2 regions of the Streptomyces sp. NPDC001153 genome follow, and region 2 is predicted to be linked to the other one. Evidence: predicted binding sites of a transcription regulator. Region 2 holds the regulator's gene; the other holds the start of a gene.
What was found. The regulator HrcA, encoded in region 2, represses chaperone genes, less so after heat shock. The targets are predictions, from matches to a motif close to TTNGCACTCNGNNNNNCNGAGTGCNAA.

Region 1 (11,495 bases), on a different contig from region 2:
CGTTTACCGTCGGCCCCATGGGTAGCGGGGGGTCTTCAGACGGCGAGGCGACCTGTGCTGCGCGGTCACCGCCGTGGCCGGCAGCCGACAGGAGAGCAGAGTCAACCACGAATGACACCGGTGTATTTCTGCGCGACCGCGTTGCACGCCGGGAGCACGGCTCAAGAACGAAGGAGCCGCGCCGCTCGCGACGGTGTGGCCTTGGCAGCGGGTGGGGCTCGGCGGGGCGCGGCTGTGCGTCAGGGCCGGCCGGAGCTCAGCCGCTCGATGGCTTCCAGGACATGTTTGCGGCGCGCGTGCGTGCGCTCGTATCCCTCGAGAACGCGCAGGTCGGACTCGGACAAAGAGGGCATGCGCCGCTCGATCTCCTCCACGCTGAGCTGGCTGAAGCCGACGATGGGCAGGCTTTCCTCGCTGCTGACCGCGCCTTGGATCTGCTCGGCCGCGGCGGTCACTTCCGGCTCCTCCGCCACCGACCTTTCGTCTTCGGGCCTCTGCCCGGGGCGTGCAGCCTGGCGCAGCCGGTCGGCGACAGCCCGCAGCGGGCGGGTGGCCGCATGGGTGAGGCCGCCGTTCGTCGTCTGTTCCACGCGGAAGCCGTCGACTGCGGCGGCCACGGTTCGGGCCTGCCGAGCGAGCCTGTCCTCGAGCAGCGCCAGCAGCTCCTGGTCCCGGCTGCGAAGTTCCTGCAGCAGGTGGAGGGTGTTGTCGTCCTGGGCCTGGTCGGCGAGGACCTCGCCGACCAGAGCGCTGGCCAGGGCCCGGGCAGCAGCGGCGTACTCGTCCTCGGTGTTCCTCAGCAGCTGCTGGTCGTCGGCCGGCCCTCGGCCGTGGATCACCCCTGTCACCGTCTTCTGCCCGATGGCCAGCGGCAGCATGGCTGTTCTGAAGGTGGTGCGGGCGGCGAACCGCGCCATGTCGGCCGCGCCGCCGAGCAGGCCGCGGGGCCGCAGTCCCCGGACATGGCCTTCGATGCGGTGCACCCGGCCCTGCATCTCATCGGCCTCGCGCTCAAGCATCTGCCGGTGGGCGCCGGGCGGCGCGAGCGCCGCATCCGCCCGCAGCCGGTCACGCGCTGCGGCATGAGCGTGGCGGGCATCCTCCAGCACCGGTATCAAGGTCTGCGTCATCGCCATGGGAGGCTGCTCCCTGCATGCGGTGTCGGGCGGGGGTTGAGCGGCTGCCCAGCCGGCCGTCCTCCTGCGGCTGAGCAGCTGGGATCATCCTGCGCGGACCGCGCGAAGATCACCCGCCTGGGAGCGCGCTCGCCCCGCGGGCCCCACGGCACAGGAGCCCGGCTTTACCCGCTGCCGCAGGTGCGGAGACAGTTTGCCGGCGGTTCCACCGTCCGGGTGAGGGCGCGTGTGACGGCCGAGTCGTCTTGGTCACCGCGCGGCCAGTTACGTACAACCGTCGTCGGCACGCCGCTGAAAGCCCCACTCGAATGTCCAGGACGGTCACAGGCCTCAGAGAGCGCGAACGCGCACCAGCCCCGAGGCTGAGCACAGTCGCGGCCCCTGTGACTCGGGGCAGGTCGTCCGCCCCTACGATGGCCCGACCCGCGATCAACCGTGAGCGCCGGCCCCGTTGACACAGGCACGAATCAGGACGACCGGCCCGGGTACTCCGGCTCCCCGCCGTCGGCATCGAACACCTTTGTGAAGGTGGCACCGCACCGGCAACGCGAGTACTCGACCAGTTCCCCCTCTTCCGACACGCTCAGCCCCTGACTGAGTCGCACATGTACATGATCACCCATCAGGAGCTGCTTTCCTTGACGTCTGTCGTCCGCCTCATCGTGGGCGCCGGCCGCTCCCGCTGGCAATGTCGCAGCTCACACAGTTCACGAGTGCGACCACAGCGCTGCTTTGTGCGGCCGGGATGCGGCCGTGCCGCGAAGCACCGCCAGGAATACGTTGAAAGTGACAGAAGGTGCGTTTGTGTGGAGGTGAGGGACGATGACACTGCCTGTGCGACACGGCGAGCCCCTGGCTGAACGGCGGTTCCCGGGCTGGGCACGGATCCTCTCGCCGAGTTCAACGATCTCATCGGCAGGATGGGGACCCCACTGGAGTCCACCATGGGCGGCGCCGTGGGCCCCTGACGGAGGGCATGGCCTGGTCGCCGCTGGCGGACCTGTCGGAAACCGATGACGCCTACCTCGTCGAAGTCGAGGTGCCCGGCGTCAAGCGCGAGGACCTCGACATCGAGATGACCGAACGCGAACTGACCATCACCGGCGAGTTCAAAGAACGCGAGCGCACCGGCATGCTGCGCCGCGGCACCCGCAGGAGCGGCCGGTTCGAGTACCGCGCCGCGCTGCCCGGCGACATCAGCCCCGAGAACGTCGAGGCCACCCTCGACAACGGTGTGCTGACCGTCAAGGTACCGAAGGCGGAAGCCACCAAACCACGCCGCATCGAGATCACGTCCGGACAGTGACCCCAGCTCGGGCAGTGAGCCCTGCCCCCGTGCGATGCGCGCCGTACGAGGGCAGGTGCGGGTTGGATGCGGTGACCGTCCCGGGCCGACTGGCCGATCAGGACGTTTCCGTGGACGGATGCTCGGCTCGCGCGTGCGGCTGGGGATGGCCGGCGGCGTGCAGCATCGGTGCGGTGTGCCGCTCGGGGCGGCGGTGCCCGCCTTCGGCCGGAACGCGGCTGCGCGGCCCTTCGTCGTCGGGCAGGGGCACGGGGCGGCGGGCCACGAGGCGCCCGACCCAGCGCCGGCCGCAGTGTTCGCAGGGCGGAGCGCCCTGCGGCGTGTAGGGGGAGGGAACCGCCGTGTTGTCGCGGTAGAAGACCTCCCACTCGGCATCGAGCGCGTCCCGGTAGCGCTGCACGTCGTAGTCGACGCTCCAGCTGTGCCAGCACGAGCCGCAGATGAATTCGACTCGTTCGACGGCAAGTTCGGTGATCACGGCACGGCACCTCCCATCCGGTTGGCGACTGTGGTCCGGGGCGCCGTGAGCGCGGCCTCGAGAGAGGGGTGGACGGGCAGCGCCTGCGCGAGTCCGCTGTCGCGCAGGAGCCGCTCCACCCGCCCTTCGGGGCAGACCAGGCGCAGCTCTCCCTCGTCCTCCTCCAGCATGGCCCTGACGGACATCAGGGCAGCCAGGCCGCCGGTGTCGGCCCAGGTCAGCTCGGACAGGTCCACGCTCAGGTTGAGCGAGTGCCGGTGCTTGGCGGTGACGGCGGCCACGTAGTCACACAGCTCACGGGCCGTGGTGGTGTGCAGGGCCCCTTTGATCCCCGTCACGCCCCAGCCGTTCTCCCAATGGGAGGCGAGGAACACAGCCGTGGTCTTCACTCCTGCCGCTCAGCGCCCGCCGTGGCCCGCCACACGACGTTCAGGGTGCGGCGGCCCACGGTCATGTCGTGGATGCTGCGGTCTGCTGTTGTCTACCTGTATTCCCTCCTTATGTGTCACTTCTTCTGCTTGCTTCCCGTGGGGCGGGATCTCAGCTCTCGATCTGCTGTGGCTCCGCGCACGGTCAGCACGTTGCGCTCGCGCACTGATAGGCGTCGATCGGCATGACGGCCGGCCGTGCCAGGGAGCCGAACAGCTGCTGGGTGAGCCGGTCGAGGTCCCGGAAGGGATCGGTGCGGATGAGCGCAGCCATCGTGCAGCTCCTTCCACCTGGCGGTCTGCCCATTCCGGGCTCCGGGAGCCCGGAATGCCGCTGAAACCCCTATACCTCCCCCCAGCAAATCTTGACAAGATGAGACTCAAGTTTTATCTCAGGATTGAGGCAAGTAAGGGTGAAGTCACAGCTCGCAGGGGGCGAGGAGGTGGCGGGATGCCGGCACGGGACCAGGGTGGAGACCTGTATGCGGTGCTGGGGGTGGAGCCCTCGGCGACAGCCGAGGTGATCACCTCCGCCTTCCGCGCCCGGGTGCGGGAGCTGCGCCCCGACACCCGCGTGGATGCGGTCACCGCCGAACGGTTCGGCGAGGTGCGGTCGGCGTACGAGACGCTCCGCGATCCGGTCCTGCGCGCGGCGTACGACCAGACGTACCAGCGGACGGCCGAGCGGGCATACGACCCCGGCCCTGTCGTCGCGCGGCCGGTCCGGCCGGCGCCGCGTTACCTCGTGGTGCTCGGGGTCGTGCGTCCCGAGCCTGCGCTGCGGGCCGGTCCCGTCCGGTGGGAGCCGGCATCCCGATGAAGCCCCGATCGCAAACGTGAAGCAGAGCATGGTGAGGAGGGAGAAGCAGATGGCGCGCTCGGTCGGTATCGACCTGGGAACGACGAACTCGGTCGTCTCGGTACTCGAGGGCGGCGAGCCCACGGTCATCACGAATACGGAAGGCGCGCGGACCACCCCGTCGGTGGTGGCCTTCGCCAGGAACGGTGAGGTGCTGGTCGGCGAGGTCGCCAAGCGGCAGGCCGTGACGAACGTGGAGCGCACCGCGCGCTCGGTGAAGCGGCACATGGGCGATCACGGCTGGCGGTTCCCGGAGCACGGCAGGATCGACGGCAAGCGGTACACCGCGCAGGAGATCTCCGCGCGCGTGCTGCAGAAGCTCAAGCGCGACGCGGAGGCGTACCTGGGCGAGGACGTCACGGACGCGGTGATCACCGTACCCGCGTACTTCGACGACGCCCAGCGGCAGGCGACGAAGGAGGCCGGTGAGATCGCGGGCCTGAACGTGCTGCGGATCATCAACGAGCCGACGGCGGCGGCCCTGGCCTATGGGCTGGACAAGGAGAACGACCAGACCGTCCTCGTCTTCGACCTCGGCGGTGGCACCTTCGACGTGTCCCTGCTGGAGATGGGTGAGGGCGTCATCGAAGTGAAGGCCACCAACGGCGACACGCACCTGGGCGGTGACGACTGGGACCAGCGGATCGTCGACCACCTGGTCAAGCAGTTCAAGAACAACTACGGCGTCGACCTGTCCAAGGACAATATGGCGCTCCAGCGGCTGCGGGAGGCGGCGGAGAAGGCCAAGATCGAGCTGTCCTCCTCGTCGGAGACCACGATCAACCTGCCCTACATCACCGCGTCCGCCGAGGGTCCGCTGCATCTGGACGAGAAGATGAGCCGGGCCCAGTTCGAGCAGCTGACGTCCGATCTGCTGGAGCGGTGCAAGGCGCCGTTCCACAACGCGATCAAGGATGCCGGGATCAAGGTCTCCGACATCGACCACGTCGTCCTGGTGGGCGGCTCGACCCGTATGCCGGCGGTGACCGAGCTGGTGAAGGAGCTGACCGGCAAGGACCCGCACAAGGGGGTCAACCCCGACGAGGTCGTCGCCGTCGGCGCGAGCCTGCAGGCGGGCGTGCTCAAGGGCGAGGTCAAGGACGTCCTGCTGCTCGACGTCACCCCGCTGTCCCTGGGCATCGAGACCAAGGGCGGCATCATGACCAAGCTCATCGAGCGCAACACCACGATCCCGACCCGCCGTTCGGAGATCTTCACCACCGCCGAGGACAACCAGCCGTCGGTGACCATCCAGGTCTACCAGGGCGAGCGGGAGATCGCGGCGTACAACAAGAAGCTCGGCATGTTCGAGCTGACCGGCATCGCCCCGGCGCCGCGCGGGGTGCCGCAGATCGAGGTCGCCTTCGACATCGACGCCAACGGCATCATGCACGTCTCCGCCAAGGACCTGGGCACCGGAAAGGAACAGAAGATGACCGTCACGGGCGGCTCCGCGCTGCCCAAGGACGACATCGACCGCATGGTCCGGGAGGCCGAGCAGCACGCCGAGGAGGACCGTAAGCGGCGTGAGGCCGCCGAGACCCGCAACCAGGGCGAGCAACTCGTCTACTCCACCGAGAAGCTCCTCAAGGACAACGCGGAGAACATCCCGGCGGACGCCAAGTCCGAGACGGAAACGGCGCTGACCGACCTGAAGGAGAAGCTGAAGGAGGAGGGTGCGGACACGGCGGCAATCCGGCAGGCGATCGACCGTACCGCGCAGGCCGCGCAGAAGATCGGAACGGCCCTGTACGAGAAGTCTCGCGCCGAGCAACCGGCGGGTGCGGCCGGAGCGTCCCCGGGCGGTGCGGCCGGTGGGTCCGAGGATGACGTGGTGGACGCAGAGATCGTCGACGACGACAAGCCGGAGGCTGGCTGACGATGACCAGGAGCGGTCCGCAGAGCACCGAACTTGAGCAGCTGCGGCGCCTGGTTCAGGAGCGGACCGCCGACCTGCAGCGGATCAAGGCCGAGTACGACAACTACCGCAAGCAGGTGCGGCGGGACCGCCTGGCCGTGCGCGAGATCGCTGCGGCCAACGTGCTCAAGGCGCTGCTGCCCGTGCTGGACGCCGTCGACCGGGCGTGTGCCAACGAGCCGCTCACGCCCGGTCTGAGGGACATCGCCGACAGCCTTCAGGAGCAGCTCGGCTCGCTGGGCGTCACGTCGTTCGGTGAGGTGGGTGATCGGTTCGACCCGGCCTGCCACGACGCTCTGACGCACCATGTTGTCCCCGATGCGGACCGCCTGGTGTGCTCGGCGGTCCTGCGTCCCGGCTACCGTCTCGGCGAGAGCCTGCTGCGCCCGGCCACCGTGGAGGTCACCGGGCCGGCCCCGCCCGCGAGGAGCGCATCGACGCCGGAGTGCGGCGTACGGGATGCATCCGCCTCGGCAGGCAAGCCGCCGTTGCCCGTCTCGCGGAGCTGACAGGCGTGCCCCTACCGCCCTGAGATTGCCGGCAAGCGGAGGTGACGAAACGATGCAGCACCATGAGTTCCTCGCTCGCGTACGTGAGCTCGGCGAATACGACAGCCAGGACGAAGCCGCGAAGGTCACCGAAGCGGTGCTGAGCGTGCTGGCCCAGCGCATCAGCCCCGGCGAGGTCGATGACCTTGCCTCCCAGCTGCCCGGAGCGCTCGGACAGGCGCTGGCCGCGGCCAAGCAGGCGCAGGCAGAGAGCTTCGGGATCGAGGAGTTCTACCGCAGGGTCGCTGAGCGGACCGGGGCCCGGCCGCGCACTGCAGAGTGGGACGCCAGCGCGGTCCTGACAACCCTGGCGGGCGCCGTTTCCGGCGGTGAGCTGAACCAGATCCTCAGCCAGCTCCCCTCCGGCTACGCCGTTCTGTTCGGCAAAGCCGACCTGGCCAGCTGAAACCAGGATCTGGGGCACCCCCGGATACGGCCACACCGTCGGCGTGGAGGACCACCACCGCCGCTCGGCCAAGGCGTGGCCAACATAGCCTGCGCATCCCGATCGCCGAGCGCGCCAAGCCTCGCAAGATCGCCGTCAGCGGGTCCAGGTGAGCGATCTCGGGCTGGCCGACCGGCCGCCTGGGACGAGTAGCGGCGGAGGACGGGCACCTGATCTCCCCCCTCGCCCGCCCTCCGCGCCCCACCGGGCCACAGAAGCCGAAGGTGTGGGGTTCGACGTTGCGTCGGCGAGTGCCGCGGAAGGCACGGGATTGAGGGTCCGCCAGGAGCAGGACGCGGTGGTCGTCGGCTGGCTGCCGGCACAAGAGCTGGATCCGGTGGGCAGGCGGGTCGCGGAGTACGGGGGATTCGGGCCGCGCTGCATCAGGCGTTACCGGAGATCCTCATGCAGGTCGGCTACGCGGTTCAGGCCGACCGGCACAGTGGAGAGGTACGGATCAAGCCGGTTTAGAACGCCGAAGGAATCTGGCGGGATTATCTGGCCCGGGCGCACTGCCTGGGCGCGCTCGGGGCAGGAGTTGTGACAGCACTTCCCCGTGGCCTCCGCGTCGCGGCGTGCTTCCCGAGAGCGGCATCGCGTGCTCGCTGCTCCGGCCGCGCCGCGGAGGCAATAACCCTGCGGCAACTGCAGGCACGCCGCTGCGCGTACCGGCTACCGCCTCGGCGACCGTTTGCTGCGCCCGGCCACCTGGAGGTCACCAGACCGCCTCCATCCCCGAGAACCCGCTCCATCCCGGCACCCCTGCCAGTCCCTCTCGGATGCGCAACGGCGTTGACCGGCCGCAGCTATCCGAGGCGGCCACGTGCCCCCGAGCAGGCCGAAGTGCTAAACGAGGAATTAGCACTCTCGCAGTGAGAGTGCTAACGGCTGGGTCGGGTGACGTGCTCGTGCGGCCGTGAGGGAAACCTCCGGCGCGCGGGTGAACGTCGCGGGCGTCACCCCGGGCCACCGTCATCGACTCAAGGATTCGATGCGGAGGAGACCGTACCGATGACTGCGAAGATCATCGCTTATGAGGAGGAGGCGCGCCGCGCTCTGGAGCGCGGCATGAACCAGCTCGCGGACGCCGTGAAGGTGACGCTCGGCCCCAAGGGCCGCAACGTCGTCCTGGACAAGAGGTGGGGTGCCCCCACGATCACCAACGATGGTGTCTCCATCGCCAAGGAGATCGAGCTTCAGGACCCGTACGAGAAGATCGGCGCCGAGCTGGTCAAGGAAGTCGCCAAGAAGACGGACGACGTCGCCGGTGACGGTACGACCACCGCGACCGTGCTCGCCCAGGCCCTGGTCAAGGAGGGTCTGCGCAACGTCGCCGCCGGTGCCAACCCGATGGCTCTCAAGCGCGGTATCGAGAAGGCCGTCGAGGCCGTCTCCGCGGCCGTGCTGGAGCAGGCCAAGGAGCTGGAGACCAAGGAGGAGATCGCCAACACGGCCGCGGTGTCTGCGGGCGGGGACCGGGCGATCGGCGAGCTGATCGCCGAGGCCATGGACAAGGTCGGCAAGGAAGGCGTCATCACCGTCGAGGAGTCCAACACCTTCGGCCTGGAGCTGGAGCTCACCGAGGGTATGCGCTTCGACAAGGGCTACATCTCGCCGTACTTCGTCACCGACGCCGAACGCATGGAAGCGGTCCTGGAGGACCCGTACATCCTGCTGGTCGGCTCCAAGGTCACTGCGGTGAAGGATCTGCTGCCGCTGCTGGAGCAGGTGATGCGGGAGAGCCGGCCGCTGCTGGTGATCGCCGAGGACGTGGAGGGCGAGGCGCTGGCGACCCTGGTCGTCAACAAGATCCGCGGCACCTTCAAGTCCGTCGCCGTCAAGGCCCCGGGTTTCGGTGACCGCCGCAAGGCGATGCTCGGCGACATGGCCGTGCTCACCGGTGCCACGGTCGTCTCCGAGGAGGTCGGCCTGAAGCTGGAGAGCGCCGACCTGGGCGTCCTGGGCCGGGCCCGCAAGGTGGTCGTCACCAAGGACGACACCACCATCGTGGAGGGCGCCGGTGACGCCGCCGCGATCGAGGGCCGGGTCAAGCAGATCCGCGCCGAGATCGAACGCTCGGACTCCGACTACGACCGCGAGAAGCTGCAGGAGCGCTTGGCCAAGCTCGCCGGCGGCGTGGCCGTGATCAAGGCCGGCGCCGCCACGGAGGTGGAGCTCAAGGAGCGCAAGCACCGCATCGAGGACGCCGTCCGCAACGCGAAGGCGGCCGTCGAGGAGGGCATCGTCGCCGGTGGTGGCGCAGCCCTGCTGCAGGCGTCCGAGAAGGCGTTCGAGAAGCTGGAGGTGGACGAAGAGGAGCGGACCGGTGCGGAGATGGTCCGCCGCGCGCTGACCGCTCCGCTGCAGCAGATCGCCCGCAACGCCGGCCTGGAGGGCGGTGTCGTGGTGGAGAAGGTCCGTACGCTGCCCGTCGGCCACGGTCTGAACGCCGCGACCGGCGAGTACGTGGACATGCTGGCCGCGGGCATCATCGACCCGGCGAAGGTGACCCGTTCCGCGCTGCAGAACGCCGCCTCCATCGCCGCGCTGTTCCTCACCACCGAGGCCGTCATCGCCGACCAGCCCGAGGAAAAGGAACCGGCCGCCGCCGGGGCCGGCGCCGAATTCTGATCGCCGCGTGCCCGCAGAGGGACCGAGGCGGGCGCCGGTGGCCGCGACGGCAGACCGCCGGCGCCCGCCCAGCGGCGCGCATGGGAACCCCGGGGGACTCGTGCACCGGCAGCCGACCGGATTAGGTGTGGTCAGCCTGTTGCCGTTCTCCTGAGCCCGGAGGAATCGTGGCCCGTAGGCCAGACGCCCGGGGGAGAGGAGAGCCGCCAGCGCTGCTCCGATTCATCTGCAGGGGGCGACATGAGAGTCGAAGTGGTCCAACCCGCTGCCGGCGTGTTGTTCGGCGTCCCGAACGACACGCACGAGGAGATCATTACGCTCATCGACGCCGTTGCCAGGACACCGCAGGCATACGTTTCCGGTCTGGCCGCAGCATTCGGCGAATGGTGCTGGCTTGTCTACACCACCCACGACGACATCATCGAAGTCCTCGACGTCGGCTGCGCACGATGACCCCGAAAGCCGAGACAGGCCCGAGTCTCCTGCGGAACCCGGGCCTCATGCGCTGGATACCGGTTGCCGCTTGGCGACGGCCGACACGTACTCGCCGAGGAAGGTGCGGCTCCACCAGGCACCGTTCGCGCGCAGTTCCGACCAGCTGGTGAACCGGTACTCGTACAGGCAGATCCGGACGAAAGCAGGCGGCGAGCCCGGGAAGGGATTGCGGCGCAGCAAACTCAGGACGGCCGGGTTGTTCTCCAAGAGGGCGAGGAGCAAGGCGGGGAGCCAGCCGGCCGCGTACACAGGGGAGAGCGCGGCGAACCACATCAGCCAGTCCAGCCTGAGGTGGTACGGGGCCACCTGCGGCGGAAGCCGCCGCATGCCGCCCGGCTTGCCCTTGAAGACGTACTCCTTCCACACGGTCTCTTCGGTGATCTCCGGCTCGTCGGTGCCCTCGACGATCAGCTCGTACCGGATGCGGCCCACGCTGCCGAACGCGCCGTAGGTGTTGACCAGGTGCAGCGGAGTGAAGGACGCGTTCATGACCTGGCTGCGGGAGAGCAGGTTACGCACCGGCCAGTAGCTGAGCACCAGCACCAGGGCGGCGACAGCCAGCACGAGGCCCTCGAACCACACCGATGCGGCGGCGAAACGCGGCGCAGGAGGCAGACCCAGCGCGCCGGTGACCTGCGAGCCGCCGATCGCGGACAGCGCCAGCACGATCGTCAGCCAGTTCAGCCAGGCGAAGTTGCCGGACGCGACCAGCCACAGCTGGGTGATGATCACCAAGCCGGCGGCGATGCTCGCCGCCGGCTGCGGCGCGAACAGGGCAAACGGCACGAGGAGTTGTGCGACGTGGTTGGCCGCCGCCTCCACGCGATGGACGGGCTTGGGGAGGTGGTGGAAGAACCAGCTGAGCGGGCCGGGCAGCGGCTGGGTCTCGTGGTGGTAGTACAGGCACGTCAGATCCCGCCAGCAGGAATCGCCGCGCAGCTTGATCAGCCCGGCGCCGAACTCAAGCCGGAACAGCAGCCAGATCAGCAACCCTCGCACCAGCACGGGCGGCGCGACGTCGTCGTTGCCGAGGAAGATCGCCAGGAAGCCGGCCTCCAGCAGCAGGTATTCCCACATGAATCCGTACCAGGTCTGCCCGACGTTGACGATGGACAGGTACAGCGCCCACAGCAGCGTCCACATCACCATCGCCGCCCACAGCGGCAGCCGGTCCGGCACCCCCGCCGCCACCGCGGCGGATCCCGCGGCGCCCGTCCAGGCCATGGCGGCGAAGAAACGGTCCGAGTAGTG
Region 2 (11,495 bases):
CTGTGTCTCCGGCGCCTCCGCGCTCGCGCCCGAGATCGGCTACTTCTTCGCCGGCGCCGGCATCCACATCCTGGAGGGCTACGGCCTCACCGAGTCCTCCGCGGCCTCCTTCGTCAACCCCGGCGAGGCCTACCGCACCGGCACGGTCGGCAAGCCGCTGCCCGGCACCGAGGTGCGCATCGCCGACGACGGCGAGATCCTGCTGCGCGGCCCCGGCATCATGGAGGGCTACCACGGGCTGCCCGAGAAGACCGACGAGGTGCTGGAGTCCGACGGCTGGTTCCACACCGGCGACATCGGCGAGCTCTCGCCCGACGGCTATCTGCGCATCACCGACCGCAAGAAGGACCTCATCAAGACCTCCGGCGGCAAGTACGTCGCCCCGGCCGAGGTCGAGGGCCAGTTCAAGGCGGTGTGCCCGTACGTCTCCAACATCCTGGTGCACGGCGCCGACCGGAACTACTGCACCGCCCTCATCGCCCTGGACGAGATCGCGATCCTGGACTGGGCGAAGGAGAACGGCCTGGAGGGCAGGCCGTACGCGGAGGTCGTCGCCGCGCCGCAGACGGTGGAGATGGTCGACGGGTATGTGCAGCAGCTCAACGCGGGGCTCCAGAAGTGGCAGACGATCAAGAAGTTCCGGCTGCTGCCGCGGGATCTCGACGTCGAGCACGGGGAGATCACGCCGAGCCTGAAGCTGAAGCGGCCGGTGGTGGAGCGCGAGTACAAGCACCTCATCGACGAGATGTACGCCGGGACGAGGGAGAAGTAGGGCGCTTTCGCCGGGGGTGGCGGGGGACCGCCGGCGGCCGCGGATCCTCCGCAGTCGCTCGTGCGGTTCCCCCGCCCCTGGGTAAGTTGCGCTCACCGGCGTTCGAAAGTGGCCGTCTTCTGTCCACTTCGGTGACTCAGCGCTTATAGCCGCCCCCGGTCTGTCACCCTGGCCGCATGGACATGGCGGCCATACCCACACAGCGGGAGAGTGAGCCCCGGGCCCGGGAGGTGCGGGGGCGGGCCACGCTGCCCGGAAGTCCTCTCGCGCCCGGGGCGGCCCGTGCACTGGTGCGGTCCGCCCTCGCCGAGGCGTCGGAGGTGTCCGGGATACCGGCGCGGCTCGTCGACGACGCCATGGCCGTCGTCAGCGAGCTGGTCACCAACGCCGTCGTGCACGCCGGTACCGACGTGGTGGTCGACTGGCTGCTGGAGCAGACCGGCGCGTTCGTCGTGGAGGTGGGCGACCGGCATCCCTCCCGCGCGCCACGCGACCCGCTCGGCGCCGAGGGGCCGTACGACACCCCCGAGTACGGGCGCGGCCTGCGGCTGGTCACCACGCTCGCCGAGTCCTGGGGCGTCACCTACCGCGCCGGCGCCAAGACCGTCTGGGCGCGGCTGCCCCCGGGCGGTGTCGAGGAACCGGGCGCCCCCGCCCCGGACGCCGCCCTGGAGGTCGCCGAGGACCTGGCCCCGCAGCCGCACCGCGCCGACGGCGACCGGGACTGGCTCGGCCGGGGCGCGCTGTCCTTCCTCGCCGAGGCCTCCGACCTGCTCGCCGGACAGCTGGACGAGAACCTGGTCACCGCCCTCACCGGCCAGCTCATCGTGCCCCGGCTCGCCGACTGGTGCGCGGTGTGGCTGGAGGACGAGGCGACCGTGCGCGGCGGCGCCGCCTCCGGTCCCGACCGGGTCTGGCACGCCAGCGAGAACCACATCGAGGAACTGCGCTGCGCCCTGGAGAAGGAGCCGCCCTGCCCGCGCGAGGGACTGCGCTCCGGCCCCGAGCCGTATCCGTGGCCCGGCCACGCGCTCGGTCCGCAGGGCGCCGACGGCACGGCGCTGTCGTACCGGCTGATCGCGGGCGGCCGGCCGCTCGGCACGCTGGTCCTCGGCCGGTGCGGGCTGCTCGGCTTCCCCGACGAGGTCACCGGGCTCGTGGAGGACCTCGGCCGCCGCGTCGCCCTGGCGATCGGCGCCGCCCGCCAGTACGCCCGCCAGGCCACCATCAGCGCCGTACTGCAGCGCGGCCTGCTGCCCGGCGCGGTCGCCGAGATCCCCGGTGTGAGCAGCGCGCTCGTCCACGAGCCCTGCGACAAGGGCGGCCCCAGCGGCGACTTCTACGACCTGTTCCCGGCCGGCGACGGCCGCTGGTGCTTCGCCGTCGGCGACGTCCAGGGCAAGGGCCCCGAAGCGGCGGTCGTGATCGGCCTCGCCCGCCCCTGGCTGCGCCTGCTCGCCCGCGAGGGCTACCGCGTCGCCGACGTCCTCGACCGCCTCAACCAGCTCCTCCTGGACGACGCCACCGAGGCCGCGGACGCCGCCGCCCGCGCCCTCGTCGCCGCCGGCGGCCGGCCGGTGTCCACCGGGGACGGCCCGCAGACCCGCTTCCTGTCCCTGCTCTACGGCGAGCTGACCCCGTACGACGGCGGGGTCCGCTGCACCCTCGCCTCCGCCGGCCACCCGCTTCCGCTCGTCCTGAGCCCCGACGGCACCGTGCGCACCGCCGCCGGCCCGCAGACCCTGCTCGGCGTGGTCGAGGACGAGACGTACACCAGCGAGACGCTGGACCTGCGGCCCGGAGACAGCCTGCTGTGTGTCACCGACGGGGTGACCGAGCGGCGCTCCGGCTCCCGCCAGTTCGACGACGGCGACGGCCTCGCCCGCGCCCTGTCCGGCTGTGCCGGCCTCGGCGCCGAACTGATCGCGGAAAGGATCCGCCGCCTGGTGGACGACTTCGGCGGGGGCCCGCTCGAGGACGACCTGGCCCTGCTGGTGCTCCAGGCGGAGTGACCGCCGTCGTACGGGACAATGGAGTACATGCCTTCCGCACTCCCCGACGGCGAGCCCGTCCCCGCCGACGGCGCGCTGCCCGCGCACGCGCTCGCCGGGGCGGCCGACCGCCCGCTCGGCTTCTACCTGCACGTCCCGTACTGCGCGACCCGCTGCGGCTACTGCGACTTCAACACCTACACCGCGACCGAGCTGCGCGGCACGGGCGGGGTGCTGGCCTCCCGCGACAACTACGCGGACACGCTGACGGACGAGATCCGGCTCGCCCGGAAGGTGCTCGGCGACGACCCGCGCCAGGTCCGCACGGTCTTCGTCGGCGGCGGCACGCCCACCCTGCTGGCCGCCGGTGATCTCGTACGGATGCTGGGCGCCATCCGCGACGAGTTCGGCCTGGCCCCGGACGCGGAGATCACGACGGAGGCGAACCCGGAGTCGGTGGACCCGGCGTACCTGGCCACCCTCCGGGAGGGCGGCTTCAACCGGATCTCCTTCGGCATGCAGAGCGCGAAGCAGCATGTGCTGCGCGTGCTCGACCGCACCCACACCCCGGGCCGCCCCGAGGCCTGCGTCGCGGAGGCGCGGGCGGCGGGCTTCGAGCACGTGAACCTGGACCTGATCTACGGCACTCCCGGCGAGAGCGACGACGACTGGCGGGCCTCGCTGGACGCGGCGATCGGAGCCGGGCCGGACCACGTCAGCGCGTACGCGCTGATCGTGGAGGAGGGCACGCAGCTGGCCCGCCGGATCCGCCGGGGCGAGGTCCCGATGACCGACGACGACGTGCACGCCGACCGGTATCTGATCGCCGAGGAGGTGCTGTCCGGGGCGGGCTTCGACTGGTACGAGGTCTCCAACTGGGCCACCTCCCCGGCGGGCCGCTGCCTGCACAACGAGCTGTACTGGCGCGGCGCCGACTGGTGGGGCGCGGGACCCGGGGCGCACTCGCACGTGGGCGGGGTGCGCTGGTGGAACGTCAAGCATCCGGGGGCGTACGCGGCGGCCCTCGCCTCCGGCCGCTCCCCGGGGGCGGGCCGGGAGCTGCTGTCGGGCGAGGACCGGCGGGTGGAGCGGATCCTGCTGGAACTGCGGCTGCGGGAGGGGGTTCCGCTGTCCTTGCTGAAGGAGCAGGGGCTCGCGGCGTCCCGGCGGGCGCTGGGGGAGGGGCTCCTGAAGGAGGGGCCGTACGAGGAGGGGCGGGCCGTGCTGACGCTGCGGGGGCGGTTGCTGGCGGACGCGGTGGTGCGGGACCTGGTGGACTGATCACTCCCGCGAGTGAATCCCTCCGGAACGCCGGTTCGGTCCCTAACCTGGTTCCTAGGCTGCCGCCAAAAGGACGCGGCGGATGTGGAGGGCCACGGAGATGACCGCTGTGGACGAGCGTGGGATGACCAGGTTCTTCGAGGAGTTCGAGCCTCCGGAGGGCATCAAGGTCGAGCTTCTCCGGGGGGAAATCGTGATGATGGTCGCTCCAGATCTCGTGCACAACCGGATTGTGGAGGAGGTGCAGGACCAGATCCCGCGCAGGCGCTGGGAACGGCTGCAGACGACGGACGTGCACATCATCAACGAGGCCAGCGAGCCCATTCCGGACCTGGTGGTCATTCAGCGCGGTGTCGCCCCGGACTCTGGCCGTCTGCTGGCGTCGCAGTTGATCACGCTGGTGGTCGAGGTGGTCTCCAAGACGAGTGTCGACCGGGACTACGGCGTCAAGCGCTCCATCTACGCAGCAGGCGAAATCCCCGCCTACCTGATCATCGACCCGATCATGGCACATTGCGTTTTGCTGACGGAGCCCATCGGTGAAGGGGACGAGGCCGACTACCGGGCCCAGCGCATCACCAAATTCGGCGCTTCCCTCCCGCTGGAATCGCTCGGCATCGAGCTCGACACCACCGAGTTCGGCACCTACAAGCAGGTCAGGCCCCACCGCTACCCGTGACGAAGTCGATCAGCTCCTCCACCCGCCCCAGCAGCTCCGGCTCCAGGTCCTTATAGGACCCCACCCGCTTCAGGATCGCCTGCCACACCGCGCCGGTGTTCTCCGACGGCCAGCCCAGCGCCCGGCACACCCCCGTCTTCCAGTCCTGCCCCCGCGGAACCGTGGGCCAGGCCTCGATGCCCAGGGACGACGGCTTCACGGCCTCCCAGATGTCGATGTACGGGTGGCCGACCACCAGCGCGTGTTCACTCGTCACCGACTGCGCGATCCGCCACTCCTTCGTGCCCGGCACCAGGTGGTCCACCAGGACACCCAGGCGGGCGTCCGGGCCCGGTGCGAAGGAGGCGACGATCGACGGCAGGTCGTCCACGCCCTCCAGGTACTCCACCACCACGCCCTCGATGCGCAGGTCGTCGCCCCACACCTTCTCGACCAGCTCGGCGTCGTGCCGGCCCTCGACGTAGATGCGGCCGGCGCGGGCCACGCGGGCGCGGGCGCCGGGGACGGCGACCGAACCGGAGGCCGTACGGGCGGGCCGTACCGGAGCCGGGGCCGAGGACGGCCGTACGAGCGTCACCACACGCCCCTCCAGCAGAAAGCCCCGCGGCTCCAGCGGGAACACCCGGTGCCTGCCGAAGCGGTCCTCCAGCGTCACCGTGCCCGCCTCGCAGCGGATCACCGCCCCGCAGAACCCGGTGCCGGGCTCCTCCACCACCAGACCCGGCTCCGCCGGTACCTCCGGCGCGGGCTTCGGCTTCTTCCACGGTGGGGTCAGGTCGGCGGAGTACTGGCGCATTCGAGTGACGATAGGAGAAGCCGCGGACCCGCGCTCACGACACGCCGAAACGGGCCGCCAGCTCGTCGCGTTGCCGGCGGACGAACGCCGCGTCCACCACCGCTCCGTGACCGGGCACGTACGCGGCGTCCTCACCGCCCAGCGCGAGCAGCCGGTCGAGCGCGTCCGGCCAGCGGGCCGGGACCGCGTCCGGCCCCGCCTGGGGCTCGCCGGACTCCTCGACCAGGTCCCCGCAGAAGACCACCTCCGGATCCCCCGGGACCAGCACGGCCAGATCGTGCGCGGTGTGGCCGGGGCCCACGTTCGCCAGCAAGGCCTGACGGCCGCCCCCGAGGTCCAGCGTCCACTCGCCGGACACCAGATGCCGGGGCGGGGCGAGCGCGTCCACCGCCTCGTCGGCGTCGGCGACCGGCAACCCGTTCCTGACCGCGTCCAGGCGCAGCTCCTCCCGCTCGTACGCGAAGACCGCGTCCAGGCCCACCGCCCCGTACACCTCCGCCCCCGCGAAGGCCGGCACCCCGAAGACATGGTCGAAGTGGGGGTGGGTCAGCGCGAGATGGGTCACACGGCCGTCGGCCAGTCGCTCGGCCTGTGCCCGCAGCCGCGCGCCTTCGGCCACGCTCGAGCCGGCGTCCACCAACAACGCCGTACCCTCTGCGAGGACCAGTCCGGCCGTGCAGTCCCAGCCGGGCAGCCGGCACCGGCCGACCCCCGCGGCCAGCCGCTCCCACCCCAGCTCTTCCCAAGTCACCGTCATACCGCGACGCTAGCCGCAGGAGCCGCCGGGACCGCACCGACCTTGCCCTCGGTGTACCCGACAGCCGTACACTGGGCCCGGGAACGCTGGCACTCGCGTGCGAAGAGTGCCAGGCGGACGAACCGCAGGACCGAGTGGAACCGAGGGGACACGTGCTGGAGGTGCGCGCGGATGCTGAGTGAACGCAGGCTGCAGGTACTGCGCGCCATCGTCCAGGACTACGTCGGCACCGAGGAGCCGGTCGGGTCGAAGGCCCTGACCGAGCGGCACAGCCTCGGCGTGTCCCCGGCGACGGTCCGTAACGACATGGCGGCCCTGGAGGACGAGGGGTACATCGCGCAGCCGCACACCAGCGCGGGGCGTATCCCCACCGACAAGGGCTACCGGCTGTTCGTGGACAAGCTGGCGGGCGTCAAGCCGATGACCGCGCCCGAGCGGCGGGCGATCCAGAACTTCCTGGAGGGCGCCGTCGACCTCGACGACGTCGTGGCGCGGACGGTACGGCTGCTCGCGCAGCTCACCCGGCAGGTCGCCGTCGTGCAGTACCCGTCCCTGACCCGGTCCACCGTGCGGCACGTGGAGCTGCTCTCGCTCGCCCCCGCGCGCGTGATGCTCGTGCTGATCACGGACACCGGCCGGGTCGAGCAGCGGATGGTCGACTGCCCGGCGCCCTTCGGCGAGAGCTCCCTCGCCGATCTGCGCGCGCGGCTGAACAGCCGGGTCGCGGGCCGCCGGTTCACGGACGTGCCGACGCTGGTCGAGGACCTGCCGGAGGCCTTCGATCCCGAGGACCGCGGTACGGTCTCGACGGTGCTCTCCACTCTCCTGGAGACGCTCGTCGAGGAGAACGAGGAGCGGCTGATGATCGGCGGGACCGCCAATCTCACCCGCTTCGGGCATGACTTTCCCCTCACGATCCGGCCGGTGCTCGAGGCGCTCGAGGAGCAGGTCGTGCTCCTCAAGCTCCTCGGCGAGGCGAAGGATCCGGGCGTGACGGTGCGCATCGGGCACGAGAACGCCCACGAGGGACTCAACTCCACCTCAGTGGTGTCGGTCGGCTACGGTTCGGGCGGCGAGGCGGTTGCCAAGCTCGGCGTGGTCGGACCGACCCGCATGGATTACCCGGGAACGATGGGAGCGGTACGCGCAGTGGCACGGTACGTCGGACAGATCCTGGCGGAGTCGTAAGTGGCCACGGACTACTACGCCGTTCTCGGCGTGCGCCGCGACGCGTCGCAGGATGAGATCAAGAAGGCGTTCCGCCGGCTCGCGCGCGAGCTGCACCCGGACGTCAACCCCGACCCGAAGACCCAGGAGCGGTTCAAGGAGATCAACGCCGCTTACGAGGTGCTGTCGGACCCGCAGAAGAAGCAGGTCTACGACCTCGGCGGCGACCCGCTCTCCCAGTCGGGCGGGGCCGGCGCGGGCGGCTTCGGCGCCGGTGGCTTCGGCAACTTCTCCGACATCATGGACGCGTTCTTCGGCACGGCGTCGCAGCGCGGGCCGCGCTCGCGCACCCGGCGCGGCCAGGACGCGATGATCCGCATCGAGGTCGAGCTGGACGAGGCGGCCTTCGGGACCACCAAGGACATCCAGGTCGACACCGCGGTCGTCTGCAACACCTGCAACGGTGAGGGCGCGGCGCCCGGCACGACCGCCCAGACGTGTGACATGTGCCGGGGCCGCGGTGAGGTCTCGCAGGTCACCCGGTCCTTCCTGGGCCAGGTCATGACCTCCCGGCCCTGCCCCCAGTGCCAGGGCTTCGGCACCGTCGTGCCCACTCCGTGCCCGGAGTGCGCCGGCGACGGCCGGGTCCGCTCGCGGCGGACCCTGACCGTGAAGATCCCGGCCGGTGTCGACAACGGCACGCGGATCCAGCTCGCCGGTGAGGGCGAGGTCGGGCCGGGCGGCGGTCCCGCCGGTGACCTGTACGTCGAGATCCACGAGCTGCCGCACCAGACCTTCCAGCGGCGCGGCGACGACCTGCACTGCACGGTCACCATCCCGATGACCGCGGCCGCCCTCGGCACCAAGGTGCCGCTGGAGACCCTGGACGGCATGGAGGAGGTCGACATCCGGCCCGGCACCCAGTCCGGCCAGTCGATCCCGCTGCACAACCGGGGTGTCACGCATCTGCGCGGCGGCGGCCGGGGTGACCTGATCGTGCACGTCGAGGTGCAGACCCCGACCAAGCTGGACCCCGAGCAGGAGCGGCTGCTGCGCGAGCTGGCCAAGCTGCGCGGCGAGGAGCGTCCGCAGGGACAGTTCCAGCCGGGGCAGCAGGGGTTGTTCTCGCGGTTGAAGGACGCGTTCAACGGACGCTGAGCGCTGCGTACGGGGTGCTTCGGCACCCCGTATGCCCTTGTCCTATGCCGTGGGAAGCCCCGATTCGGACTCTTTCGGAGGACGTGACAACATGCGGTCATGTCCTCCGCGCTGACCGATCTCTTCCCCCACCCGATCGTGCAGGCCCCCATGGCGGGCGGTGTCTCCGTCCCTCAGCTCGTCGCCGCCGTCTCCGAGGCCGGGGGCCTCGGGTTCCTCGCCGCGGGGTACAAGACCGCCGACGGCATGTACCAGGAGATCAAGCAGCTGCGGGGGCTCACGAGCCGCCCCTTCGGTGTGAACGTGTTCATGCCCCAGCCCGAGTATGCCGAGTCCGGCGCCGTCGAGGTCTACGCCCACCAGCTGGCCGGCGAGGCCACCTGGTACAAGACCGAGCTGGGCGACCCGGACAGCGGCCGGGACGACGGCTACGACGCCAAGCTCGCCGTCCTCCTCGACAACCCGGTGCCCGTGGTCTCGTTCCACTTCGGCGTGCCGGGCCGGGACGTCCTCGACACCTTCCGCCGTGCCGGGACCTTCACCCTGGTCACCGCCACCACCGCCGAGGAGGCCGGCGCCGTGGAGCGGGCCGGGGCGGACGCGGTGATCGCGCAGGGTGTGGAGGCGGGCGGCCACCAGGGCACCCACCGGGACCTTCCCGAGAACGACGGCGCCGGCATCGGACTGCTGTCGCTGGTCGCGCAGATCCGTGAGGCCGTGAGCATCCCGGTCGTCGCCGCCGGCGGCATCATGCGCGGCAGCCAGATCGCCGCCGTCCTCGCCGCCGGCGCGAGCGCGGCCCAGCTCGGCACCGCCTTCCTCGCCACCCCCGAGTCCGGCGCGCAGGCCGTGCACAAGCAGGCGCTGACCAACCCCCTGTTCACGCACACCGAGTTGACCCGCGCCTTCTCCGGCCGCCCGGCGCGCGGCCTGGTCAACCGCTTCCTGCGCGAGCACGGCCCGTACGCCCCCGCCGCCTACCCGGAGATCCACCACCTCACCTCGCCGCTGCGCAAGGCCGCCGCCAAGGCCGGGGACGCGCAGGGCATGGCGCTGTGGGCCGGGCAGGGGCATCGGCTGGCCCGCGAGCTGCCCGCCGGAGAGCTCGTGGAGGTGCTGGCCGCCGAACTCGACGCCGCCCGGACAGCGTTGTCGGCCAAGGGGGGCCTGCGATGACCGCGCCGGTGTTCGTCGTCGACTCGCTCGAGGGCGTGGGCCCCGGCTCACTCGTCGACGTCACGGGTCCCGAGGGGCGGCACGCGGTCTCGGTACGGCGGCTGCAGCCCGGGGAGAACGTGGTGCTGACGGACGGCAAGGGGCGCGGGGCCGCCGGGGTCGTCGTCAGCGTGTCGGGCAAGGACCACCTGGTGGTCGAGCCGTTCGAGTTCCCGGTGGAGCCGGAGCCCAGCCCCCGTGTCACCGTCGTACAGGCGCTCCCCAAGGGTGACCGCGGCGAACTCGCCGTCGAGACGATGACGGAGACCGGCGTCGACGCGATCGTGCCCTGGCAGGCCGCCCGGTGCATCACCCAGTGGAAGGGCGACCGGGGTCACAAGGCGCTCGCCAAGTGGCGGGCCACCGCGCGCGAGGCCGGCAAGCAGTCCCGCCGGCTGCGGTTCCCGGAGGTCGCGGACGTGGCGACCACCAAGCAGGTTGCCGCACTTCTCGCCAAAGCCGACTTCGCGGCCGTGCTGCACTCCGACTTCGAGCACGAGAGCCGGCCGCTGGCCACCGCCGAACTGCCCACCGAGGGCGAGATCGTGCTGGTCGTCGGCCCCGAAGGGGGCGTCGCGCGCGACGAGTTGGCGCTCTTCGAGGGGGCGGGCGCGAAGGCGTACGTCCTCGGTCCTACCGTGTTGCGTACATCAACCGCCGGCACCGCCGCCGTGGCCCTGCTGATGGGCCGCACCGGCCGCTGGTCCTGATACCCGGGGGACACCGTGGAACTCGCCCAAGTACGGCTCCTGGTCACCGACTTCGCCGCCTGCTACCGCTTCTACGCCGACGTTCTCGGCCTCAAGCCGCAGTCCGGGGCGGCGGAGGGGCCGTACGAGAAGTTCAGCCCGCACGCCGGCTCGGCCGGGATCGCGCTGCAGGACCGGGCGATGATGGCCGAGGTGCTGGAGGAGCTGGGGGACACCGCCACCGGTCACCGTTCGCTGGTGGTGCTGCGCGTGGACGACCTGGACGCCTACTGCGCCGAGATCACCTCCCGCGGCGCCACCCTCCTCCACGGCCCGGCCCCCATGACCGACCGCATGCGCGTCGCCCACCTCAAGGACCCGGAGGGCAACCTGGTCGAACTCCAGCAGTGGCTGCTGCTGCGCGGCTGACGGCGACCGCGGGCAGCAAGGCCCACCCGTCCACGTCACCGGCCGCCCGCAGTCGTCGTACCGCGTCCGCGAACGCCCGCACCACGCCGGGCTCGTGGAGATTGACGGTGTGACCGCGGCCGTCGCCGACCAGGCCGGAGTGCCCGTAGGCGCCACCGGTCCCCGGGAACACGATCCGGGTGCGGGACCCGTCCCGGTACAGCGTCAGCACCTCCGCGCAGGGGCCGTCCTCACGGTGGCTGTGCCGGTGCCGCACGGTCCAGCGGCAGACGGTCCCGTCCGGCAGGACGAGCCGCCTGAGCCTGCGTTCACTGCGCATCCCGCCAGATTAGGGGACCCGCTCCCCCTAGGGGTGAGTGGCCGTATGTGGCCTTCCGTGGTGTGCGGGGCGGTGGCAGTCTGCCCTGCATGGGGGCTTTGAGGTGGATTCGGTGCGGGCCGCGCGGAACACCGGTGGTGGCTGTCGCGGGACTTGTCGTGGCGGCGGGCGGCGCCCTGGTCGCCTGTCAGCCGGACGACCTCAGCACCACGTCCGTCGCCTACACCACCGCCACCACCGCG

Region 1: a site for HrcA is predicted at 7,977-8,003, ahead of groL (chaperonin GroEL). Genes of this name have one in related genera too.

What each region holds. Positions count from the first base shown of each region.
Region 1 is NZ_JBSFJZ010000078.1:10,807-22,301, reverse strand. Features, by position in the region: gene ACWDEN_RS45480 (hypothetical protein) at 240-1,136, opposite strand; gene ACWDEN_RS45475 (Hsp20/alpha crystallin family protein) at 2,113-2,442, shown strand; gene ACWDEN_RS45470 (hypothetical protein) at 2,540-2,920, opposite strand; gene ACWDEN_RS45465 (STAS domain-containing protein) at 2,917-3,309, opposite strand; gene ACWDEN_RS45460 (hypothetical protein) at 3,494-3,622, opposite strand; gene ACWDEN_RS45455 (J domain-containing protein) at 3,800-4,168, shown strand; gene dnaK (molecular chaperone DnaK) at 4,218-6,086, shown strand; gene grpE (nucleotide exchange factor GrpE) at 6,089-6,634, shown strand; gene ACWDEN_RS45440 (DUF2267 domain-containing protein) at 6,687-7,079, shown strand; gene groL (chaperonin GroEL) at 8,130-9,749, shown strand; gene ACWDEN_RS45430 (hypothetical protein) at 9,990-10,202, shown strand; gene ACWDEN_RS45425 (lipase maturation factor family protein) at 10,248-11,495, opposite strand, start outside.
Region 2 is NZ_JBSFJZ010000048.1:34,934-46,428, forward strand. Features, by position in the region: gene ACWDEN_RS39095 (AMP-dependent synthetase/ligase) at 1-772, shown strand, start outside; gene ACWDEN_RS39100 (ATP-binding SpoIIE family protein phosphatase) at 955-2,784, shown strand; gene hemW (radical SAM family heme chaperone HemW) at 2,812-4,044, shown strand; gene ACWDEN_RS39110 (Uma2 family endonuclease) at 4,145-4,723, shown strand; gene ACWDEN_RS39115 (DUF3097 domain-containing protein) at 4,701-5,519, opposite strand; gene ACWDEN_RS39120 (MBL fold metallo-hydrolase) at 5,554-6,276, opposite strand; gene hrcA (heat-inducible transcriptional repressor HrcA) at 6,448-7,464, shown strand; gene dnaJ (molecular chaperone DnaJ) at 7,465-8,601, shown strand; gene ACWDEN_RS39135 (nitronate monooxygenase) at 8,701-9,777, shown strand; gene ACWDEN_RS39140 (16S rRNA (uracil(1498)-N(3))-methyltransferase) at 9,774-10,526, shown strand; gene ACWDEN_RS39145 (VOC family protein) at 10,542-10,934, shown strand; gene ACWDEN_RS39150 (hypothetical protein) at 10,876-11,253, opposite strand; gene ACWDEN_RS39155 (hypothetical protein) at 11,388-11,495, shown strand, end outside.